DNA from 3 places in the Bacillus carboniphilus genome. Region 1 is predicted to be linked to each of the others. Evidence: predicted binding sites of a transcription regulator. Region 1 holds the regulator's gene; each other region holds the start of a gene.
The links. The regulator LexA, encoded in region 1, represses DNA repair genes until DNA is damaged. The targets are predictions, from matches to a motif close to CGAACATATGTTCG.
Positions count from the first base shown of each region.

Region 2: LC087_RS06880 (Y-family DNA polymerase) is a predicted target of LexA. The motif match lies at 3,484-3,497, and genes of this name have one in related genera.
Region 3: LC087_RS01275 (YhjD family protein) is a predicted target of LexA. The motif match lies at 1,742-1,755, and genes of this name have one in related genera.

Region 1 is NZ_CP129013.1:903,927-911,178, forward strand. Features, by position in the region: gene LC087_RS04595 (DUF896 domain-containing protein) at 1-58, opposite strand, end outside; gene LC087_RS04600 (YneB family resolvase-like protein) at 24-731, opposite strand; gene yneA (cell division suppressor protein YneA) at 812-1,192, opposite strand; gene lexA (transcriptional repressor LexA) at 1,347-1,967, shown strand; gene LC087_RS04615 (nucleotidyltransferase family protein) at 2,102-3,082, opposite strand; partial or broken gene glnA (type I glutamate--ammonia ligase) at 4,509-5,842, opposite strand; gene LC087_RS04625 (MerR family transcriptional regulator) at 5,872-6,258, opposite strand; gene spoIIP (stage II sporulation protein P) at 6,503-7,252, opposite strand, start outside.
Region 2 is NZ_CP129013.1:1,334,405-1,341,656, forward strand. Features, by position in the region: gene LC087_RS06855 (hypothetical protein) at 1-75, opposite strand, end outside; gene LC087_RS06860 (hypothetical protein) at 86-619, opposite strand; gene LC087_RS06865 (AMP-binding protein) at 906-1,199, opposite strand; gene LC087_RS06870 (HPr family phosphocarrier protein) at 1,413-1,664, shown strand; gene LC087_RS06875 (YolD-like family protein) at 1,877-2,212, opposite strand; gene LC087_RS06880 (Y-family DNA polymerase) at 2,209-3,420, opposite strand; gene katA (catalase KatA) at 3,728-5,179, opposite strand; gene LC087_RS06890 (SDR family NAD(P)-dependent oxidoreductase) at 5,454-6,248, opposite strand; gene LC087_RS06895 (hypothetical protein) at 6,608-6,838, shown strand; gene LC087_RS06900 (hypothetical protein) at 6,974-7,252, shown strand, end outside.
Region 3 is NZ_CP129013.1:242,770-250,021, reverse strand. Features, by position in the region: partial or broken gene addB (helicase-exonuclease AddAB subunit AddB) at 1-150, opposite strand, end outside; gene lepB (signal peptidase I) at 388-906, opposite strand; gene LC087_RS01280 (TVP38/TMEM64 family protein) at 962-1,576, opposite strand; gene LC087_RS01275 (YhjD family protein) at 1,775-2,107, shown strand; gene LC087_RS01270 (flagellin N-terminal helical domain-containing protein) at 2,558-3,793, shown strand; gene LC087_RS01265 (hypothetical protein) at 3,865-4,191, opposite strand; gene LC087_RS01260 (NADH:flavin oxidoreductase/NADH oxidase family protein) at 4,339-5,571, opposite strand; gene LC087_RS01255 (ankyrin repeat domain-containing protein) at 6,146-6,748, opposite strand; gene LC087_RS01250 (M48 family metallopeptidase) at 6,854-7,252, opposite strand, start outside.

The sequences.
Region 1 (7,252 bases):
CATTTTTTGATTTTTTGGAAAGTTCATTTATTCGATTCATTTTTTCTTTTGATAACATCTGTTGATTTCCTCCCTGTCAATAAATTCTTTTCATTTTCCTCAATATAGTGTTGATACCTTCGATGAACAGTTGCTTTAGAGACCTCGTATCCAAACCCCCTTAAAGTAGCTGCAATTTCAGAAAAAGTAAGCTTATTTTTTCTAAGTCTTACAATCTCTTCAACAGGGACTTCAATCATTTCCCTACCAGTACTTTGATGGAGGTTCTTTAAATTGTTTTGAGGTTTATAACCTCGCTCAATTGCTTTTTTCATTCCTCTTTTAATTTTCAAATTATGAATTTTACGTTGATACTCTTCAACTATACTTACGATTTCAAGAACCATCGAATCTGCCTCTGATAAAAGAAGCTCACCTCGATGGTTCACTGTAAAAATTTTCACTCCCGCCTTCTTTAAGAAGTGAATAAGGGCTATTCTTGCATTTCCTCTTCCTAATCTTGTTTCATCTTGAATTAATAAATAATCAACTGATTTTTGGTTTATATGTTCTATTATTTGAAAAATTCCTTCTCTTTCTAAATCATATCCACTTGCTTTTTCTACAATAGTTTCCACAACTTCAAAGTGATACTGATTTGCCAATAAAAGCAATTCTTCTTTTTGTCTTGATAGAGATGTTTCTTGCTGCTGTTTGTTTGTACTTATTCTACAATAAACTAAAGCTCTCAACCTTCACACTCCACTAATCGTATATAATCATAGAAAAACAAAATATTTTTTCCGAAGAAGAACTTCCATGTATGACCTTTTTACTCTTCATGAACCAAAAAAGTACAATGTTGTCCGTTCTTCTGGGATGTTTCTCCCTTCATTTTTGAACATCCACTTAAAGTGACATAGTCATTTTCAACATGTTCTTCTTCTACTTGAATAGGAATGATTAGCCTTTCACCAGTTTGAATTTTTTCATCTATAAGTTCATTTTTCTCCTCGACCCAATTAACAAACTCGCTGTCAGAGAGTGAATGATAATCTTGAAATTGTTTAGACAAGTTCCATAAACTATCTCCTGATTGTACTTCAATCATAACATAGTTGTCCAATTCTTCTTCAGACTCAACCAATGCCCCAAAACCAACTGCAACAACAACAATAAATAGAAAATAAAATGATATTGAGTACTTATCCATTTTTTCACCTCATCAGAATGTTTGTTCTCTTTTTATTACTCTTATTATAAACACGAACAAACGTTTTTATCAACTTGTTTTTCGAACTTACGTTTGTATATAAAGGAAAAACATGCTATACTTATCCTAATTAACCGGGAACGAGGTGCAGACGATGAAAAAACTTTCTAAACGGCAACAAGATATTTTAGACTTTATAAAAGATGAAGTTAGAAAAAAAGGATACCCACCTTCTGTACGCGAAATTGGCGAAGCTGTTGGACTAGCATCAAGTTCAACAGTACATGGCCACTTGTCACGTCTGGAATCTAAAGGTTTGATTCGACGTGATCCAACAAAACCGAGAGCGATTGAGATTTTAAGTGGAGAGGAAGTAGAGATTCCTCAATCTGGGGTGGTGAACGTTCCTGTAATTGGTAAAGTAACTGCTGGTTTGCCAATTACTGCAATTGAAAATATAGAAGAATACTACCCACTTCCTGATCGTTACAACATTAATGATGAAAATGTATTCATGCTTGAAATCGTTGGTGACAGTATGATTGAAGCAGGAATTCTAAACGGAGATAAAGTCATTGTGAAGCAGCAACAAACAGCTGTAAATGGTGATATCGTTGTAGCAATGACAGAAGATGATGAAGCAACTGTAAAAAGATTTTTTAAAGAAAAAGATTTTATTAGATTACAGCCAGAAAATTCGACAATGGCGCCAATTATTGTTAGAAATGTTTCGATATTAGGTAAAGTGATTGGCTTATATCGCACCATGCATTAATGCCCATGTGAAGGTATAATTTATTCCCCTAATGAGAGGTGTCAACTATGTTGGTTGACACCAGACTTAACTACTGAAGTGATTTTATTTATTATGAATCTTCCTCTTTATTATGATATAAATCCTCTTATTCATCATTTTCTAATACTTTGCGGTGGGGTTGGTATATTGTTTCTAGAACCTTTATACATATTCTTATAGATTTCATCTAATGAAGTAGTAGAAAAACTATTTGAAATTAGTTTAAAATCATCGTTGTATTCAGTTTGTTCCTGATTAATATAGTCTACCAATTCACTCATTTCATTCTTTTTATTTGTTTCAATTTCTAACTTATTAATTTTTTCTTTCAACAACAGAACATTTGCTTCTTTTTCCTTTTGTTTAGCTTCTTGTCTTTCAGCGAATCCATCAAATTCAGTCCTTAAATAGTTAAGAGAGGAACTCATTTCATCTGCTATTTCTGCCAGACGATTAATGTATTTTATATAACTGTTTGCAAGTCGGTTATTTACTTGAACAGGATAGTTAAAATCAAGATCCACTTGACTCCAAGCTTCTTCAAAGAGAGTCCTAACTTGCACATTTGCTGTGTATATGTGATTGAATGGCTTTATTTCAATCTGATACTGAACAAATTGATAACCATTAGGGTGATGTTTTATTTCACATTCTTCAGATTCATATAAACTTTTTAATCCATTTTCTTTATTTATATAGGCTATGGCAGTGACATCTTTATTAATTTCTCCTTTTATAAACTGATTGATTTTTTTCCAATCCTGTTTATAAAGGTGTAGCATTTTAATTTCGATAAGGTCGGTCATTTTACTTAAGTAATTCTCTTTATTAATCACTTCCTGCTTCTTTTTTACTTTTTGTACAACCTTATCTAAAAGAGTACTAGAATTTACAGTCCGAAAATGTACAATATTTGCGCAAGGTGCAGCTTTTAATTTTTCTGTAAGAAGATGACCAGCGGCGTATAAATCACCCCTTTTATCCATGTAATCATCACATATTTTCGATAACTCATTCCAATTAACTTTTATATCAGCCAACACTTCGTCACTCATGTTTATTTGAGAAGCCTTTAAATATTGTTGTAAATCCATCTATATCACCCTATTAAAGAATTTTTAACATCTTTTCGATATTATTTCTAATTGAAAAAGTCGATTTGGACATCTTTTATTAATGTATGTCTGACAACCTTTATTTTTACTTCTTTTATTTAAAAGTCTTAATTTTTCTAAGGACAATGATATTCTTCATTGACATCACTTCTGAATTCATACATTTCTTAAACTGAAAAAGTCGGTTTAAGACAAAGAATGGATGTACAAAACTTCTTTTTTATCATGGATATGAGTTTAAATTGTTTCTAATACTACTTATTCTAAAAATATAAGATAATATTTTTGAACATAGTACAATGTGTTGTGCTATAAGTATTTTGTTTTATTAGTGCGTGTTTAAAAAGTAGGGAAAAATGAACGCTGAAAAAAAAGCTGAAGCCCTTTGTTCACACCTGACAAGCATAAGGAGAACATTTTGTGAAGGTGTTTTTTACCTTCACAAAATGTTTAACTATTTCTGAAGATCTACTAAGAACAGTCACGTCCTGTAACTAACGTAGATCCACCTAAATCCTTTAGGCGTCTCCGGTGTAAGGGCTGAAGCTAGACAAGAACGAGGCGGTCTCCTTAAGGATCACAGGCTAAGTACAACTACGTCGCGAGAGCTAACGCCTGCGCTAGCACATCGTGTGCGTCTGAGGAGCGGAAAAGCAAACCAACAAAGTTATTCAACCGACATTTTTTTAGGACTTTTTAAACAACCTCTATTACTTTATTCTGTTCCTTCACTGTTCCTTCGTTTATAGCGGTTGCTGTTAAGTTACCTCATTTTTTAAAATTTTCACCCTTTACCTCTTCATTCCATTTGTTATGTAATACCGAACCCCATGTTTATGATCAAGCAACCAAATGAGAAGACATTAAAAAATTATAAAAGAGCTTTTAGTTGTATAGGGTACCTGTCATTTCATTTTACATGGTAATATTTATATTATTTTCCACTCAATTAGAGGTCTTAATTGATGATAGTATAAGAAAATGTATTTGCCGATTAGGTTTTAATAATGAAAATAATAAGTACATTCAACTAAATGACGAAGAAAGAACTACTCACAAGATCGATAATGTCCATAATATAAATGTATACAAAAATGATATTATAAAAATTACTAATCAACACAAATAAAAAAACGCCCCTCAAGGCGTCCATTTTATTTTGCAAATCAGTTATAATGATCTTAGGACAAGCATAGAATAAAAAAGACCACAGGTGCTGTAACACCCACGGTCAATATACAATAGACGCTCTAAGGGCGATACTTCTATAAGTAGAGTGTCAGAATAACCACCCAATTTTTTTGTGGGTGTTTTTGTCGGTTGTTTTTTTATACCTTTTTATTATGGATTACACTCCCCACAAATTTAAACCCCTCGATACCTTATGCCTCAAGGGGTTAATAGATTAATAGCTTGACATGTATTGATCACGTTCCCATGGGTGAACTTGCGTGCGGAACATATCCCACTCAATTTCTTTTGCCTCTACAAAGTGTTCGAATAGGTGGTCACCTAACGCTTTTACCATTACTTCATTAGATTTGAATTCTTCAATTGCGTCTGCTAGTGTTGCTGGTAAATCAACGATTCCGTTCTCAATTCTTTCTTGCTTAGACATGACATAAATGTTTCGATCAATTGGTGCTGGAGCTGATAATTTATTTTTAATTCCGTCCAGTCCTGCTGCTAAAAGAACACTCATTGCTAAATATGGGTTCGCAGAAGGATCCACACTTCGAACCTCAACTCTTGTACTCATTCCTCTAGAAGCTGGAATACGAATTAGTGGACTTCTATTACGAGCAGACCACGCAACATAACATGGAGCTTCATATCCAGGAACAAGCCGCTTATAAGAGTTTACTGTAGGATTTGTGACAGCTGTAAAGCTAGTCGCATGCTTGACAATTCCCGCAATAAAATGGCGAGCTGTTTCGCTTAGCTTCAAGTCTCCATTTGGATTAAAGAAAGTATTTTCTCCATCTTTAAAAAGGGATAAGTTGCTGTGCATTCCTGACCCATTCACACCATATAATGGTTTAGGCATAAACGTTGCATGCAAGCCATGCTTACGAGCAATTGTTTTTACTACTAACTTAAAGGTTTGGATATCATCACAAGCTTTTATTGCACTTGCATATTTAAAGTCAATTTCATGCTGACCAGGTGCTACTTCATGGTGAGAAGCTTCAATTTCAAAGCCCATCTCTTCAAGTTCAAGAACAATATCGCGACGACAGTTTTCTCCTAAGTCTGTAGGAGTAAGTCAAAATATCCTCCTTCGTCATTTAGCTCTAAAGATGGCTTTCCTTTCTCATCTAGTTTGAATAGGAAAAATTCAGGTTCTGGTCCTAAATTGAAATCAGTGAATCCTAATTCTTCCATTTCGTTTAAAATACGTTTCAAGTTATTACGAGGATCTCCTAAGAAAGGGGTTCCATCTGGATTATAGATATCGCATATAAAACGAGCAACTTTTCCTTTTTCAGATGTCCAAGGGAAGATGACGAAAGTATCTAAGTCAGGATATAAGTACATATCTGATTCTTCAATTCTAACAAAACCTTCAATGGAAGAACCGTCAAACATCATCTTATTATCTAACGCTTTTTCAAGTTGACTAACAGGTATTTCAACATTTTTAATCGTTCCTAAAATATCCGTAAACTGCAATCGAATATACTTAACGTTCTCCTCTTTCACTAACCCCACAATATCTTCTTTTGTATACTTAGCCATTCCTTTAACTCCTCCTAAAAAATTTAAAATTAATGGAAGAACCTTGACATATCTCCTTGTCGTAAGCTAGATCGACGAAGGCGATCGCCATTGATTAGTTCTTCTCTTAATAATTTTCTCAGTTCTGCATTTGATAGTTCTGGACTTTTTTCTCTTGCTTGTTCAGCACGATTCTCTTTTAATGTGTATATTTCCTTGATGCCAGCTAAATTAATCCCTTGTTCAATTAAGGTTTTAATTTCTAAAAGTTTGTCAACATCATTGAAAGAAAATAATCTGCGCTTTCCTTCTGTACGATGTGGAGTAACTAATCCATTTTCTTCGTAATAGCGGATTTGCCTAGCAGTTAATTCCGTTAACTTCATGACAGTTCCCATCTGAAATAACGGCATCGATCTTCTTTCAAAATCGTTCATCGAAGTTACTCCTCCTTCTAGTGTCAATCTTTGAAGTTACTATCATTATAATTCATGTTAGATTATCAGTCAATAAAATGTTAGGAAAACTAACATGAACTATAAAATCAAAAAATACATCTCTCTCCAACACAAAGAGTGCTTTTTTTCTTGTAAGAATCCATTTTAGAATAGTCTTAGCTATCTTTGTGTCCATAAAACAATATGAAAAAACGTTCATAAATGTTTTCCTTGTTAACTTTTCTTAACTTTCTTCTGCATCTCTTGTTTCCCAATAATATTCACTAAAAACATCCGTAAAAGCCTCGATACAATTCCTAAGTTCATCCATATTATTGTCCACTCCACCTACTTCTATTAATAGAGCTCTTTCCGATAAATCTTGATTGTAAATTCCATTTCCTGTTGACTTATTTTTTGAAATAACTCCTCTACTTAAACCAGGATATTTTTCTTCTATTAATTTATTTAACTTTTTAGCCAGCTCCAAGTTTTTTTCAAAGTTACTATGTCCGGCACCTACAACGAACATTAATCTTGCATAACTCTTTCCATTTATCGTTTTTGTTGTATCCTTTTTTCTCAAAGCGTCCCTGTGAATATCAATTAAATAATCTAGGTTTTCATTTGATTGCATAGCCGATACGACTACTTCTTTAGAATATTGGTATGCATTTCTATAATTCCATCCTCTTTCTTTTAATCCTGCTGTCACGTCTGTATCATTGTGTTCAGCCTTAATCCCTTTATTCGCAAGTTGATTTTTAAACTCTGCACCTACAGCAATGATATTTGCTTTCGGATTAGTACTATTAGGACTTTTTGAGTCTTTAAGAAGGGGATAGTAGGATTCATAACTATGAGAATGATAGATATAAATGTTCGCTGGTCCAGCAACTTCTTGCACTGGCTTCTCCTCTTCTTCCTCAATTTCATCTGCAATCTCTCTTTCCTCTAATAAATCTTCTATGGGTGGAGGGGATTCATGAAATTC
Region 2 (7,252 bases), 430 kb from region 1:
TTCCTCAGTAGGCATAAAAGTAAACCCTGCAATAACTAAAATAGATACTAGAAATAATTTCTTTAAATTTTTCATCATATTCCTCCTATATATTTGTATAACAATTTAAAAGTATACTAGAAAAATAGATAGATTTGAACAGGAAAAGGTAACTAAACAAAAAAAGACCCACTCGCTTGAGTGGATTATGTTTGTTATTAATAAGGCCAGTATAGATAAGGAGATTGAGCGCACCAAGATATTTAGTACGTGCAGAATCGGAATAAAACCTTACATAAAATTTTAATGGATAGGAAGATTTACTGAAACCAGAATAATAAGTGAAATAGTTATAAGGGTTACTTCTATTAATCATTATATTTCTACTGCTAAGAGTACCTGAAGATTTACTTATTATTTGGGCTTTTATATAATAAGTTTTTGACTCGTCGCTGTAAATCTCTGGTTTGACCCACCCGTTTTGGTTAACACTTAAACACAATGTTTGTTTATCCCACCCCCAAGTTGAACCTACTTGGCATACACGGTTTTGAGAGGCTGAAGCTTCTTCAGAAGGCATCATAGCATATCCTGCAATAGCAAATAATGTTACTATCAATAATTTTTTAATCTTACTCATGGTCTTCCTCCTATGTAATTAATTTATAACAGTTTAACATTTTACTAGGAAAATTTATGGATGTAAACAAAAAAAGGAATAAAATAGAAAAAGCCCTCCTCTTTAGAAGTGGGTTTTGTCATATTATCAAAGAAGGTATCAATCAGTATTGACCCAATAGACTAAAAACATAACTATCAAACTAAGCCACAACCACCAATATTTTAGGAATAGTTGACCTTGCGTTAGGTTGATTAGATCGTTCAGAAAGTCCATTATTTAACCCGAACCCTTTGCCCTGGATAGATCAAGTTAGGATTAATGAAAGTTCTCTTTCTTTTAAACGAAAATTGATCGGATTAATAACTGCCCCTATTTTGCTGCATGCAAAAAACAATGTTGCAAATTCAATGGTATTAAATGAAAATGTTGACACCCTATCTCCTTTTCGAACACCTTCATTTATAAGAGCCTGCGCCACCTTATTCACTTCATGATCCCATTCTTGGTACGTCCAGCGAATATTTTGTGTCAAATCAACAATGGCTTCTTTTTTGGAAAACCTTTCTACTGTTTGATTAAATAGTGAACCTAATGTCATGTACACAGTTTTTTCCTCCTTATCGTAAACGCTTTCACTCCCTCTATATATTTATATTTTATAAAAAGGACAAAAGTCCTTGTTTTCTTTCTAAATTTTCTAATTACTCATTCGGAGACTAAATGGTACTACCTCATACTACTTTTAATATGATAAACTTAGTAATAGATTGTTCAAAAAATCACATGAAATTGACTAGGAGATGAGAATAGAATGAAAGTACAAATTAAACAACCTGTTTTTGCAGAAACAGCTTCTTTGTTTGTCCAAACAGCTAACCTTTATTCTGAAACGATTTTAGTAAAAAAAGAACATTGGGTTGTTGACGCAAAAAGTTTATTAGGCATTTTAGCTTTATCGCTTCAAAATGGAGATATTATTGAATTTATGACGGAATCAGAAAATGATAAATTACCTGACTTAACAAAGCTAACGGAACTTCCTTTTATCGAAGTAATTGGTTAAGCTAAAACTTTTGCACCTACTTATTAGAGCCAACGCATGTTTATTCACTTGAAGTATGTGAGAACGATATTCACCACATACTAAAACCCTCTAGTTTTCCACGCTAGAGGGTCAGAGGTGTTTTTTTAGATCCACTACTATTATATTCTGCAAGGTTAAGAAAGGACCCTATTTCTTCATATATTCATCTTCATGTAATTGCGATGGTAACTTTATGTTTTATTTAGGTTCACTTGTATGATTGAGCTGAACGGAATTTCAAAAGTACTTCCCTCTCTAGATACCACGTTTATTGTTCGATTAAGCTCATCTACAGAATGTACAATTCCAGTTATCGCTTTACGTTGATGATGGTCAAAATACACCATCGTTAGTTGTGTACCTAGCGTTATTGACTCATAAATCAGTTCATTTATTTCTTCAAGTTGTTGTTCATCAAGCTCTGGCATTGTTTCAAAGCCGTCTTCTTTCGTCCACTCCTTCAGCTGTTTCACATGCTCTGGAAGCATCATTGATGTCCACTTTATCGTTCCGCGATCACGTATCATGCTTTATGCCCCCCTAATAATTTACTTCGATAAACAGCTGTGCCTGCTTTGGTATAAGAAACGGCTCTAAGTAAAGAGGCACTCCCATATTTATCCCTAATTTTATCCATTGCATAGCCTAATTGATGCTCCTTGACCCGATTAGGAGAAAATAAGTCTAATTGCATACATTGATCATCCTCAATATTCGAAAGTGCAATCGATATTTTTCTAACTGTTTTATGTTGATAAAATTGTTCAAATAGTTGCAAGCATGTTTGATAAATATCCATTGTTATATTGGTGGGGTGATCAATCGTTTTAGCACGATGAAAGCCCCCTCCTTGCTCGTTCTTACTGTAGCCAATTCCTAGTGTAATCGTTCGACCTATTTTGTGATCATTTCTTGCCCTGCGTGCCACCTCTTCGGCAATTTCTAGAATGACATGTTTCACTTCTGAAGGATCATGATAATCTCGAAGTAAAATTTGACTTTTCCCGTAGCTAATTTGTCCTTTGACAATCGGCGTACCAACCTCTGATAAATCTACTCCCCATGCATGATAGTAAAGCTGATTTCCCATCACTCCAAACTTCTTCTCTAGTTGTTCAAGAGGAAATCGAGCAAGCTGACCTACATCAAAAATTCCCATCTTATTTAATGTATTCTCTACCCGACTGCCAATTCCCCACATTTCACTTAATGGTTTAACTTTCCAAAGTTTTTTTGGCACGTCCTCATATGTCCATTCAGCAATTCCCTTTTGCTTCGCCTCTAAATCTAAACAAAGCTTTGCCATCAGCATATTAGGACCAATCCCAATGGCACATGGAAGTTGAAATAAATGACGCAAATCATCTCGTATCCGTTCAGCAATTTGAACAGCACCTCCCCATAACCTTTCCGCTCCATCTACCTTAATAAAACTTTCATCAATGCTATACGTATGAATCGCTTCCTTAGGCACATAACGATGAAACAGACGGCTAATTTCAGTTGAAATTCGTACGAATAAAGCCATTTTCGGATGGACAATGTGAATTTTAGGATCATTCGGTATTTCAAATAATCGTGCACCCGTTTTAATGCCGTACTCTTTCTTTAATTTAGGAGAGGCAGCTAATACGACGCTTCCTTTACGATCTTTATCACCTACAACCGCTAAGTAACAGTCAAGTGGATCAAGCCCCATTAAAACAGCAGAGCAGCTTGCATAAAAGCTTTTCATGTCCACACATAAAATTTTTTGTTTAGAGAACTGACTGTAGTCCACCGTAACCTCACCACCATAAGAATATACGTTCGATTATTAGTATATTCTTATCTTATGGGAATATACGTTCTTATTCAATGGTAGTTTACGGAATCATTCTAGCGATTGGAACGAGCATTGGAGCATGGTTAGGAAGTAAGTTCGCAGTAAAACATGGATAAAAATAGGGGGGACGATTTATGATTGTCGCAGTAGTAACGATGTCTATTAAACTATTTTTCACGTAGAAAAAAGAGAAAGACAATTGCCTTTCTCTTAAAAATTACGCTTCTTGTGGTACAGATAACCCTAATCCTTCCGCTACTCTTGCTCCGTATTCTGGGTCACCTTTATAGAAATGCTCAATTTGACGAAGTTTAATTTCTTCTTTCTCGACTGGCTTCATGGCATTTACGATATTTTCAACGAGACGTTCACGCTCCTCTTCATTCATTAAACGATATAAGTCCCCTGCTTGTGTATAATGATCGTGATGATCATATGAAGTACTATCTGCTACACCTGAAACCTCATACGGCGTTTGTTTATTTTCAGGTGTCTCTTTAGGGGCGCCAAAGCTATTTGGCTCATAATAGGTGGAACCTCCGCCGTTATTATGGAAGGTCATCTGGCCATCTCGTTGATAATTGTGAACTTCTGTTTTTGGTCGATTAATTGGTAGATGATTATGATTTGCACCTACTCGGTAACGATGAGCATCTGCATAAGCAAATAAACGCCCTTGCAACATTTTGTCAGGAGAAGCTTCAATTCCTGGAACAAATGAACCAGGTGAAAACGTTGCTTGCTCAACTTCTGCAAAATAATTTTCTGGATTCTTATTCAGAACCATACGACCGACTTCTATTAATGGATAATCTTTATGAGACCACACCTTTGTGACATCAAAAGGATCAAATCGATACGTATCCGCATCTTCTAAAGGCATAATCTGTACATACACTTTCCAAGAAGGAAAATCTCCATTTTCAATCGCATTAAAAAGTTCTTCCGTATGATAATCAGGGTTTTCTCCAGCAAGTTTTTCAGCCACCTCTGACGTTAAATTGTTAATTCCTTGTTCCGTTTTAATATGGTACTTCACCCAAACTCCTTCACCATTTTCATTTACCCATTTAAAAGTATGGCTTCCATATCCATTCATATGACGAAACGTGGCTGGAATTCCACGATCGGACATGAGTATGGTCACTTGATGCAAGGATTCAGGAGACAGCGACCAAAAATCCCATACAGCTGTAGGATTTTTTAAGTGAGTTTTAGGGTCTCTTTTTTGTGTATGAATAAAGTCAGGAAATTTTATTGCATCTCGAATAAAGAAAACAGGTGTATTATTACCGACGAGATCGTAATTTCCTTCTTCCGTATAAAACTTAACCGCAAATCCTCGAGGATCTCGAACTGTGTCTGCAGATCCATTTTCTCCAGCTACTGTAGAAAAGCGCACGAAAAGCGGCGTACGTTTACCAACTTCAGATAAAAAGTTGGCTTTCGTATAAGTTGTAACATCATTAGTCACTTCAAAATAACCATGTGCCCCAGCTCCTTTAGCATGAACCACACGTTCGGGTACACGCTCCCTGTTAAAGTGAGCAAGCTTTTCAAGCAAATGAACATCTTGAATTAACGTTGGTCCTCGAGACCCTGCCGTCATCGAATTTTGATTATCACCTACGGGTGCACCCCAACTTGTTGTAAGACTTTTTTTACTCATCATAATCACCTCAATTAAAGTTGTAATTTTATAATATCAATAATTAAATAAAAATCAATATATTTTTATAATAATTATAAATAATTGTAATGGACAACTTTTTATGATACATAATGTTACTCATATGTAAATAAGAAAAAGGCTGATCCTTGCACTAGAATCAGCCTTTCCACCTTCAATTGCTTAATAAGGATCAACCATGGGACGATTTAAACAAGCTCTAATAAAGAAAGATAAATACTAAGCATAATAAAATTAATATTTATTTAGACCTTTACTTTTTATTTAAATATTTCAAAGAAACAAGTTCAAATAATGTTGGAGATAAATGAAACAAAACACTTCCCATATTCATCCACCATGGCAGATTTAATTCTCTTTTAGGCTTAATCATTAATCGGGTAATTTTCTTTGCAACATCACTAGCTTCAAGCATATATTTCTCAGCATTATTCACATAGTCACCAGATTTATCAGCAATTTTAAAGAAATTGGTTTTTATAGGTCCTGGATTCACAGAAGAAACAACAATATTTGTTTCCTTCAGTTCCATACGCAGACTATTCGTAAACCCTAACACAGCATGCTTGCTTGCTGCATAACCAGATGATTTTGGGGTGGCTATTTTCCCTGCTTGAGAAGCTATATTAATAATATGCCCCCTATTTTGCTCAATCATGAACGGTAATACTTCTTTTGTGCACGCCATTAACCCCAGAACATTAACATCTAACATCCCTTTTAAATCGCTTAAACTAGCATCAAGAAAAAAATCAAAAACGCCAAATCCAGCATTGTTGACCAGAATATCGACGAACCCTTCATCTTTTCTAATCTTTTGAAATACTTCCCTCACCTGCTTATGATTGGTCACGTCTATCCTGTATAAAGAAGCTTGTACGGATGTTCTTCGCTTTATTTCTTCCACTATGTTTATCAATTTCTCTTCTGATCTCGCTAACAAAATTGGTTTTGCCCCTAAACTGGCGACTTGATAAGCCATCTCTTGACCAATACCCGAAGAAGCTCCTGTGATGACGATGATTTTGTTCTCTAAACTTTTCAACATTGTCACTCTTTCTATATCTACTATATTTATACACTATCTGGAGAGTCAAAAGTTCTCCGGAATTTTTCAAAGCTTTTTCCCCATACTCGATGTTTTTTATGTAATGGTAAGGGATTCCCCTCGCTTTCCGCGGACGACCTGTCAAGCCTCCTCGTTCGTGCCTCACATTGCGGGGTCTTGACTAGCCCGTTTTTCCGCAGGAGTCTTGGGGTCCCTTACAAAGTCCATTTTATAAAGATGACTCAATCCCTTAGAAAGAGAATTTTCTGCATAAAAAATAACCCTTCTGCTTGATTTCATGTTAACCTATTAAGCGACTAAACAAAATAAGGAGACATGTCATCCGAGAAGAGTTATCTTTGATATTGTATCAAACTCAACAGCGAATGACCATAGTGATTATGTGGAAAAGAATAGATAAAGAACTTTCAGAATTTAGGACCTGTTTTACACGACAAGCTACCTATGAATGGTTTGTCGTCATGATTATTGGATTGATGTTACGTTCCGATCAAGTAGGATTAACCTCCATCATTCGTGAGCCTTTCGATCTCACCCAAGTCCTATCCTGCTATGATGCATTTTTTTAGGTCCCAAGCTTGGAAGTTAGAGGATCTTATTCAAACATGGACGAAGCTTGTTTATCGTAAGGCACCCATCTATAAGAAAGACGGCATCACCATCTTGGTAGGAGATGGCGTGAAGCAATCGAAAGAAGCACGAAAATGCCTGGTGTGAAGAGGTTACATCAAGAATCAGAAAATTCCTCAAAAGCCGAGTTTATCTTTGGGCACATGTTTGGTGGGATAGGTGTTCTCATTGGCGATCCTTCTAAGAAACTATTTTGTCTTCCTCTTTCGATCAGGCTCCATGACGGTGTCAACATGATTCGAAATTGGAGAAAAAAACAGAACAATTATGAATGTGAAGGTTCTCACATTGTTCAAATCATAAACGATGCGTTTCAAGCAGCTAAATGTATGGGAGAATCGCTCGTACTGCTT
Region 3 (7,252 bases), 660 kb from region 1:
ATAACCGACAGCAAAAGACATTTGATCGGGAACAAGATAAATAATAGGACGTTCAGTTGTTGGATCTTTCAATAATTTATCTTTAATCTCATTCATCACTGTGGCTGTTTTTCCGGAACCACTTCTTCCAATTAAAAATCGAACACTCATTGTTCTCCCCCTCTCGTTTTCAGGTACTTTTTGCACACCACTAACAAACATTAGTTCTATTTTATACTAATATCGTCAACACGAAAAGTTCTTATAGGTGGTGTTTTTTTGCAAAAGTCGTTTTTATAGGTTAAAAATCTCTTTTTCTTATAGATATTTTCGACTTTTAGATCTTTCCCACTCTCAAAAATAAAAAGCTGTCCTTAAGCCGAAAGAAACGACTGATTAGACAACTTTTTATGGCTTGACCTTACCAATAATCTCATCTATCTCAATTAACCCAAAATGACGACTATCTCGGCTATATAGGCGGTTATCCCCCATGACAAAAACGTACCCTTCAGGAATCTCTTCCATTCCATAAGTATTCTCTAACTGCTGTAACTCGAAATCTCCAGTTAGTAGGCCGAACGGCTGTTTTTTCTGATTCGCTTTCAAAAAGGGCTCATCTACAGGCTCACCATTGATATACAACTGATCATCTTCATATTTTAATTTCTCCCCTGGTAAGGCAACCACTCGTTTCACTAACACTTCTTCTTCATTATCTGAAGGGGAAAAGACAACAATGTCAAACCTTTCAATATCGGTCAATAAATAAGCCCATTGGTTTGTAACTACATAATGACCTTGATGAACAGTAGGCTCCATCGAAATTCCTTCTACTTCATATTGAGCGTAAGAGGATTGTATGAGAAAAACAAACAAAATGACACTAACAGTTACGAACAAGATGATATAAAATTTTCGTGACATTGTTTTCGCCTCCTCTTCTTAGATGCTTTATAATCGGCCGTTTGTAGGTTTATTGTTATTCTCCTTTATTAACTGAAAGTGATTGATTTAACCGTCGCTCAATTTGCTTTCCAATCAACCAAAGTAAAATAATTGCCACTACAGCAATAACTGTTTTTATAGGGTTTTCAATTAGAGAAAAAAAATCATACCCAATAAAGCTCACCATAAAAAACATAACAAGTTTACCTGAACATACGGCTAACATAAACTGCCATATACTGATTTTTGATAAGCCCGCTACTATATTAACGGCTGCCGCAGGAGTAAAAGGAAAGCATAACATAATAAACAATGGGCCAAATCCATGCTGTTCCACCCAATTCATCATTTTCTTAATGGATCGATGTTTTTGTATAAATTGAAAAAAACGCTCTTGTCCAAATTTACGGACGAGTAAAAAAACAATAATCGCTCCTATACATCCCCCTAACCATGAAACTAGAAACCCACCCCATAGCCCAAATGAGTTGACGTTAGCTACAATAAACAAAAAAAGCGGCAAAATAGGCAAGAAAGCTTCTAGCATTGTAATTAAAATTCCAGCCAAGGGCCCCAGAGCCCGATATTCTTGGAGAATTTTTTCAATATTTTCTATCGTAATAAAGTCAAAAATTGAATTGATGTCCATGGCTATTCCCCTTTTTAATAAAGGCACATAGTTATGTAAATAATCACTATTACTAATCTTATCAATCATATATTGTTCCTTTTATTTTAACCTTTTTCGGACAAACTTGAAACTAAAGCTATTTTTATGGTTGATTGTAACCTTTATTTAAATTATGATTAAAACAGAACAAACGTTCTTTAAGGGGGGGAGTATGTCATGGATAGTGAAAGTGTGAAAAACTATCTTTTTTTATCTATGGCTGTAAAAGTCTTTCACCAAGACCGTGAAATTCTTCAACTTAGTAACCTTCCTTTAAAAGAAACGTATGTAATGATCATTAATCAAGCCATAGAAAGTTGTCAACAAGATTTACAAAAAGTTAATAAAAAGCTTTCTAGGCAAGGAATCAAGGTTGTCCAAAAAAAGAGAGAGAAATCTTTTACCTTATATAAATGCTATAACCGCCAAAGCGAAAAACAATTTTCGCTCAATCATCAAACCATTCGTGAGGAAGTCGCCCTAATAATGAGAAAGTATCTTCAAAAATAAGAGGCATCCACTTTTTTATTATCGGTTTTTTATCTAAAATTTTTAGTATTTTGATGTAGGGATACTTTACTCTTTTCGCTATCAGGATCAACCTTATTACAGAAACTTTTTTTCATGACAACTAAAATAGAAATACCCCAGAATTATACACCTTTAACTATCTATTAAACTCCTTGCATCAAGCCTTTTCTGTTCCCTTTTATATTTCACTTGCTGCTGTATGGTTACTGCTATAATCTCGTTTATTTATAAGCGGTTTGCACGACGAAAATGAAAAGACAAACGATAAAAAATCTCATTTCCTATTAAACTTTTTATATTTTAACCGATATAAGTTTTGAGCGTCTATTTGACGTATTTCTATTAGGCAAACGGATGTGCCTATAATATTTAAGTGTTTGCTTATTTTATGTACAAACACTGAAATCTTACTCATGGAGGGAAAAGAAAATGAGAATTAACCACAACATAGCAGCACTAAACACATACAGACAATTGTCTGGTGCAAATGAAGCACAAGGAAAATCAATGGAAAAGCTTTCTTCTGGATTACGTATTAACCGCGCTGGCGATGACGCAACAGGTCTTGCTATTTCTGAAAAAATGCGTGGACAAATCCGCGGATTAGACCAAGCTTCTCGTAACGCTCAAGACGGTATTTCGTTAATCCAAACGGCTGAAGGTGCATTAAGCGAAACAACTGAAATCTTACAACGGATGCGCGAGCTTGCTACACAAGCATCAAACGACACATATACAACTAACGACCGTGACGAAATTCAAAAAGAAATTAACGAACTAACATCTGAGATTAACCGTATTGGTAATACGACAGAGTTTAATACTCAAAAGTTGTTGAATGGTGAAAAAGAAGATGGTTTTTCTGGAACAAGTGCGGGTCAAGTTTCAGTTGGTGGACTTACATTTGACTTTTCTGAAGGTGCAGGTCTTGAAGGATATACTATTGTAACAGGTAAAGTAGCTGATGCGACTACACCTGCAGCAACAATTGACACAGACGCTAAAACAATAACTATTGATGGTGATTTTACTGATGCTGGTGGTACAAAAGTAACTGCTGCAGCTTTAGAAACAGAAATAAATAAAGCATTAGCTACAGACGGATTTACTGAAACTGTTACAGTAGGTGGTACAGCTAATGATGGAACTACAACTGATGCAGTTTCTGGAGTAATTACAGGAGGCGCTGGTGCTGGTGCTGGCCTCCAATTCCAAATTGGGGCTAATCAAAACCAAAGCTTAACATTAGAAATTTCTGATATGAGAGCTGCAGCTTTAGGATTAACTGGAACTGCTGGAACTGCTAGCTTCACAGGTACTAACACAGTTACTGATGGAACTAATAGTACTACTAACGAGGCAGCTCTTGACGTAAGTACAGCTGAAAATGCTTCTAATGCAATCACTGTAATTAACAATGCAATTAACTCAGTATCAGCTGAGCGATCTAAGTTAGGTGCTACACAAAACCGTTTAGAACATACAATCACGAACCTTGATACGTCTAGCGAAAACTTAACAGCTGCTGAGTCTCGTATTCGTGACGTAGACATGGCAAAAGAAATGATGGAGCAAACGAAAAACTCAATCCTTGCTCAAGCTTCTCAAGCAATGCTTGCTCAAGCGAACCAAATGCCACAAGGCGTACTACAATTACTTCAATAATAGAAGTAAACGACTGATTGAATTTCAAAAAGCTGGCTCTCTAAAGAGAACCAGCTTTTTTATACTTTATCCTACTCAATTCTTGTATTCGGGTCTCCTATAGACAGCCCATATTCTAATTCACATTCATTCGGACAACTTACACATCTCGCAATAATTGTGCAAACTTGATTTCCGGCTAAAACAGTCGCATCCAATCCAACAAGTGTCGTTGAAAACAGGCGTTCTTTCCCTTTAATCTCAATATCAATCTCACAATCTTCCGTCAGAGACTCTACGTAAATTGATACAGGTTGGGAGGAGTCTAGAGATTTAAAAAGAACGGATTCTGGATTATTTTCACTTAAAAATAACTTTTTAAAGTTGTATGCGATATTGATAGGATTGCGATAGGTCATGTTTTACACTCCTTTTTATGTTTTATTGAAGTATATTTTTCACAGAACAAAAAAAGACCTCATTCAAGGTCAAATCATACTTCTCTATCTCTCTTCCTATATAAACTATTCAATGGTTCATTCTTTCTCTTCTGAATTCGATAGTTTCTAACTACTTCTTCTCTTTTTAAACGTGTGTAGTCCTTGACTTAGCAACGTACTAGTCAAAAGTCTTGTGCCACTTAGCTTGAGCTTAGGCTCTTTTCCCATACCAAGTCTTTTCATCTGATATTCATACCAATATAACTCACTAAACCCTGATTGATCAAAGATCTTCAATGGAGTTTTCACTTTATCCAAATAATACGGTTTGAATCGATCTTGCTTTATTTGATTAGGTAAATCTGGTTGAATGACCATCTGTCTTGCAATCCCAATCATATTTGCTGCTCCACTTGATAACGCTTCTGCCATACCCTCTTCTGTTTTAAACCCACCGGTTACCACTAAAGGAATATCCACTTGTTCTTTCACCTTTTCTGCAAATTCAATAAAATAGGCTTCTCTTTTTCTTGTACTCTCTTTTTGCAAATCAATCATATTTTGATTTTCATAATTGCCACCGGATATTTCAAGGAGATCCACACCTAATTCATCTAATTTCTTGATCACTTCTAACGATTCATGTTGAGTAAAGCCGCCCTTTTGGAAATCTGCTGAATTTAACTTTACCCCTATTGGAAACGTCTCACCTACTTGTTTTCTCATTTCCTTATACACATCAACAAGAAAACGCATCCTGTTTTGTAAACTTCCTCCCCACTCATCATGTCGCTTATTATGGTATGGGGATAAAAATTGATTAATTAAATAACCGTGTGCTGCATGTATTTCTACACCTGTAAATCCAGCTTTCTTGGCTATTCTGGCTGTTTCTGCAAACCTTCCTATTATCTCTTTAATCTCTTTTGATAATAGCTCTCTAGGAGGAGCAAAAAATTTTTCCACATCACCTTTCAAAGGTACGTTGCTTGGCGCGACAGGTTCCTTTGTTAAGAATTTCGGTGTTTGCTTTCCTGGATGGTTAATTTGCATCCAAATGTGCGCCCCGTCCTTTCTTCCTGCTACAGCCCATTTTTTGAGCATTTCAAAATTTTTCTCATCTTCAACAACTACGTTTCTCGGTTCTCCTAAAGCAGATGGATCAATCATAACGTTCCCAGTAAGAATTAAACCTGCCCCACCTTCTGCCCATCTTTTATAAAGAGTCGTGTGCATGTCAGAAGGTGCATAATTAGAATTTGCTAAAGATTCACTCATCGCCGCTTTAAAAAAACGATTTTTAATCGTTGCTCCACAAGGTAAGGATAAAGGACTAAACAAAGCCTCTTTTGAACTCAAGTTATCACACCCTTTAATGTTTTTACGTTTAAACATTTAAACATATTGTATATTATATATTGATACAATCCTCCCTTTCAAACATTTCGTACTATTAAGAAAAGCGCAAGCGACCGTATAGCAACGCAAAGGAAAGGAACGTCAACTAAGAACAGTCATATCCTGTGACTAACGTTGACGCTAGCCCGTCCTGGGCATCGCCGCATGAGATAAAGGAAACACGAAAAGCCAGAAAGTAGAGGATCTACTAACTACCGCCACGTCCTGTGGAAAACGTAGATCCACCTCCCTCCTTGAGGCGTCTCCGTTGACTTATCGTAGAGAATGGAACATCAACTACACAAAGGATCATCAACTAAGTTCAGCCACGTCCTGTGGCTAACGTTGATGCTAAAACTTCCTGTTCATCGCACGTCCTGTGGGCAACGATGATGCTAGCACCTCCTGTGCGTCGAAAGCGCTACCCGCCGCTGGGCGCTGGAGCTAGACAAAAATTGAAGCACCGTCTAAATAAGGACAGATTTTTATACTTACTTACTCTGAGAAAAAAGCTGTGAAGGATAGTTCCACAGCCTTATTCCTGATCCATATGAGATTTTATTGCTTCGACAATATCATCATATCCATTTTCTTCAGCTAACTGTAATGCAGTTAAACCATCTTCTTGAGTAAAATTTGGATTGGCACCGTTTTCTAATAAAAATTGAATGATTTCTACTTCTCTTTCGCTCGCAATAGCATTTAGTAATGGAGTATATCCCCAATCATCTGAGTAATTAATATTTGCTCCTCTATTAACTAAGTCCTCTATTATATCAATACTTGCATGCATACATGCATAAGTGAGTAACGACTCATCAGAATCATTCACAATATTAGGATCTTCTATATATTCCATATACTCGTTATAATAATTCTTTTTATCTTTAGCTATGGCCTTGTGAATAATGGTCTGCCCATAAAATAATATTTTCGAAGGATCTTCGCCTTCCATTAACAAATCTTTTGTTTTTTCAAAATCATCATCGTAAAAAGCGTCTTCTAACTGCGTCGTTTCATCAAAAAAATCATTAAACATCTCACTACTAAATATGAATCCAACAATTAATCCTACATATAATACTGTTGTTAAAAACAAGCCTAGAACAATCTTGCCCGCAGGAACTTCAAACTTCACCTGTTCTCGTTGTCCGAAGAAGGACTCAATTTCAGCTATTCGTTTCGGCAGGACTGGATGAGTCGATAGCTTTTCACTTAACCAAATGAAAAAACTCTTTTCTTCTTATAATTGATTAATGTAATCGTCTCTGTCCACATGAGTAAACAAATCTTTCCCAATGGCTAAAACGGTTAAAGCATTCGCAGCTGCATTTGGACTCTCGATATACTTTGCAGCCATACGATCACACGTATATTCACAGCCTCTTGAATAAGCTTCTGTTAAGAATGGCATGAAGCTAGAAGGCAATAGTAATAAGCTTTTCAACATATGATTGCGTTTAATATGGGCTAATTCGTGAGCCAATACGAACGTTAATTCTTCCTCGTGCCCTTCTTTTAAAAGCTCGAATATTTCTGAATATAAGATAACCATATTACGTCCAAAAAACCTAGTTGCAAAAGCATTCAACATCCCGGATGATTCGACTACATAAACATCTGGCGTTTTTTTAAGCTCCAT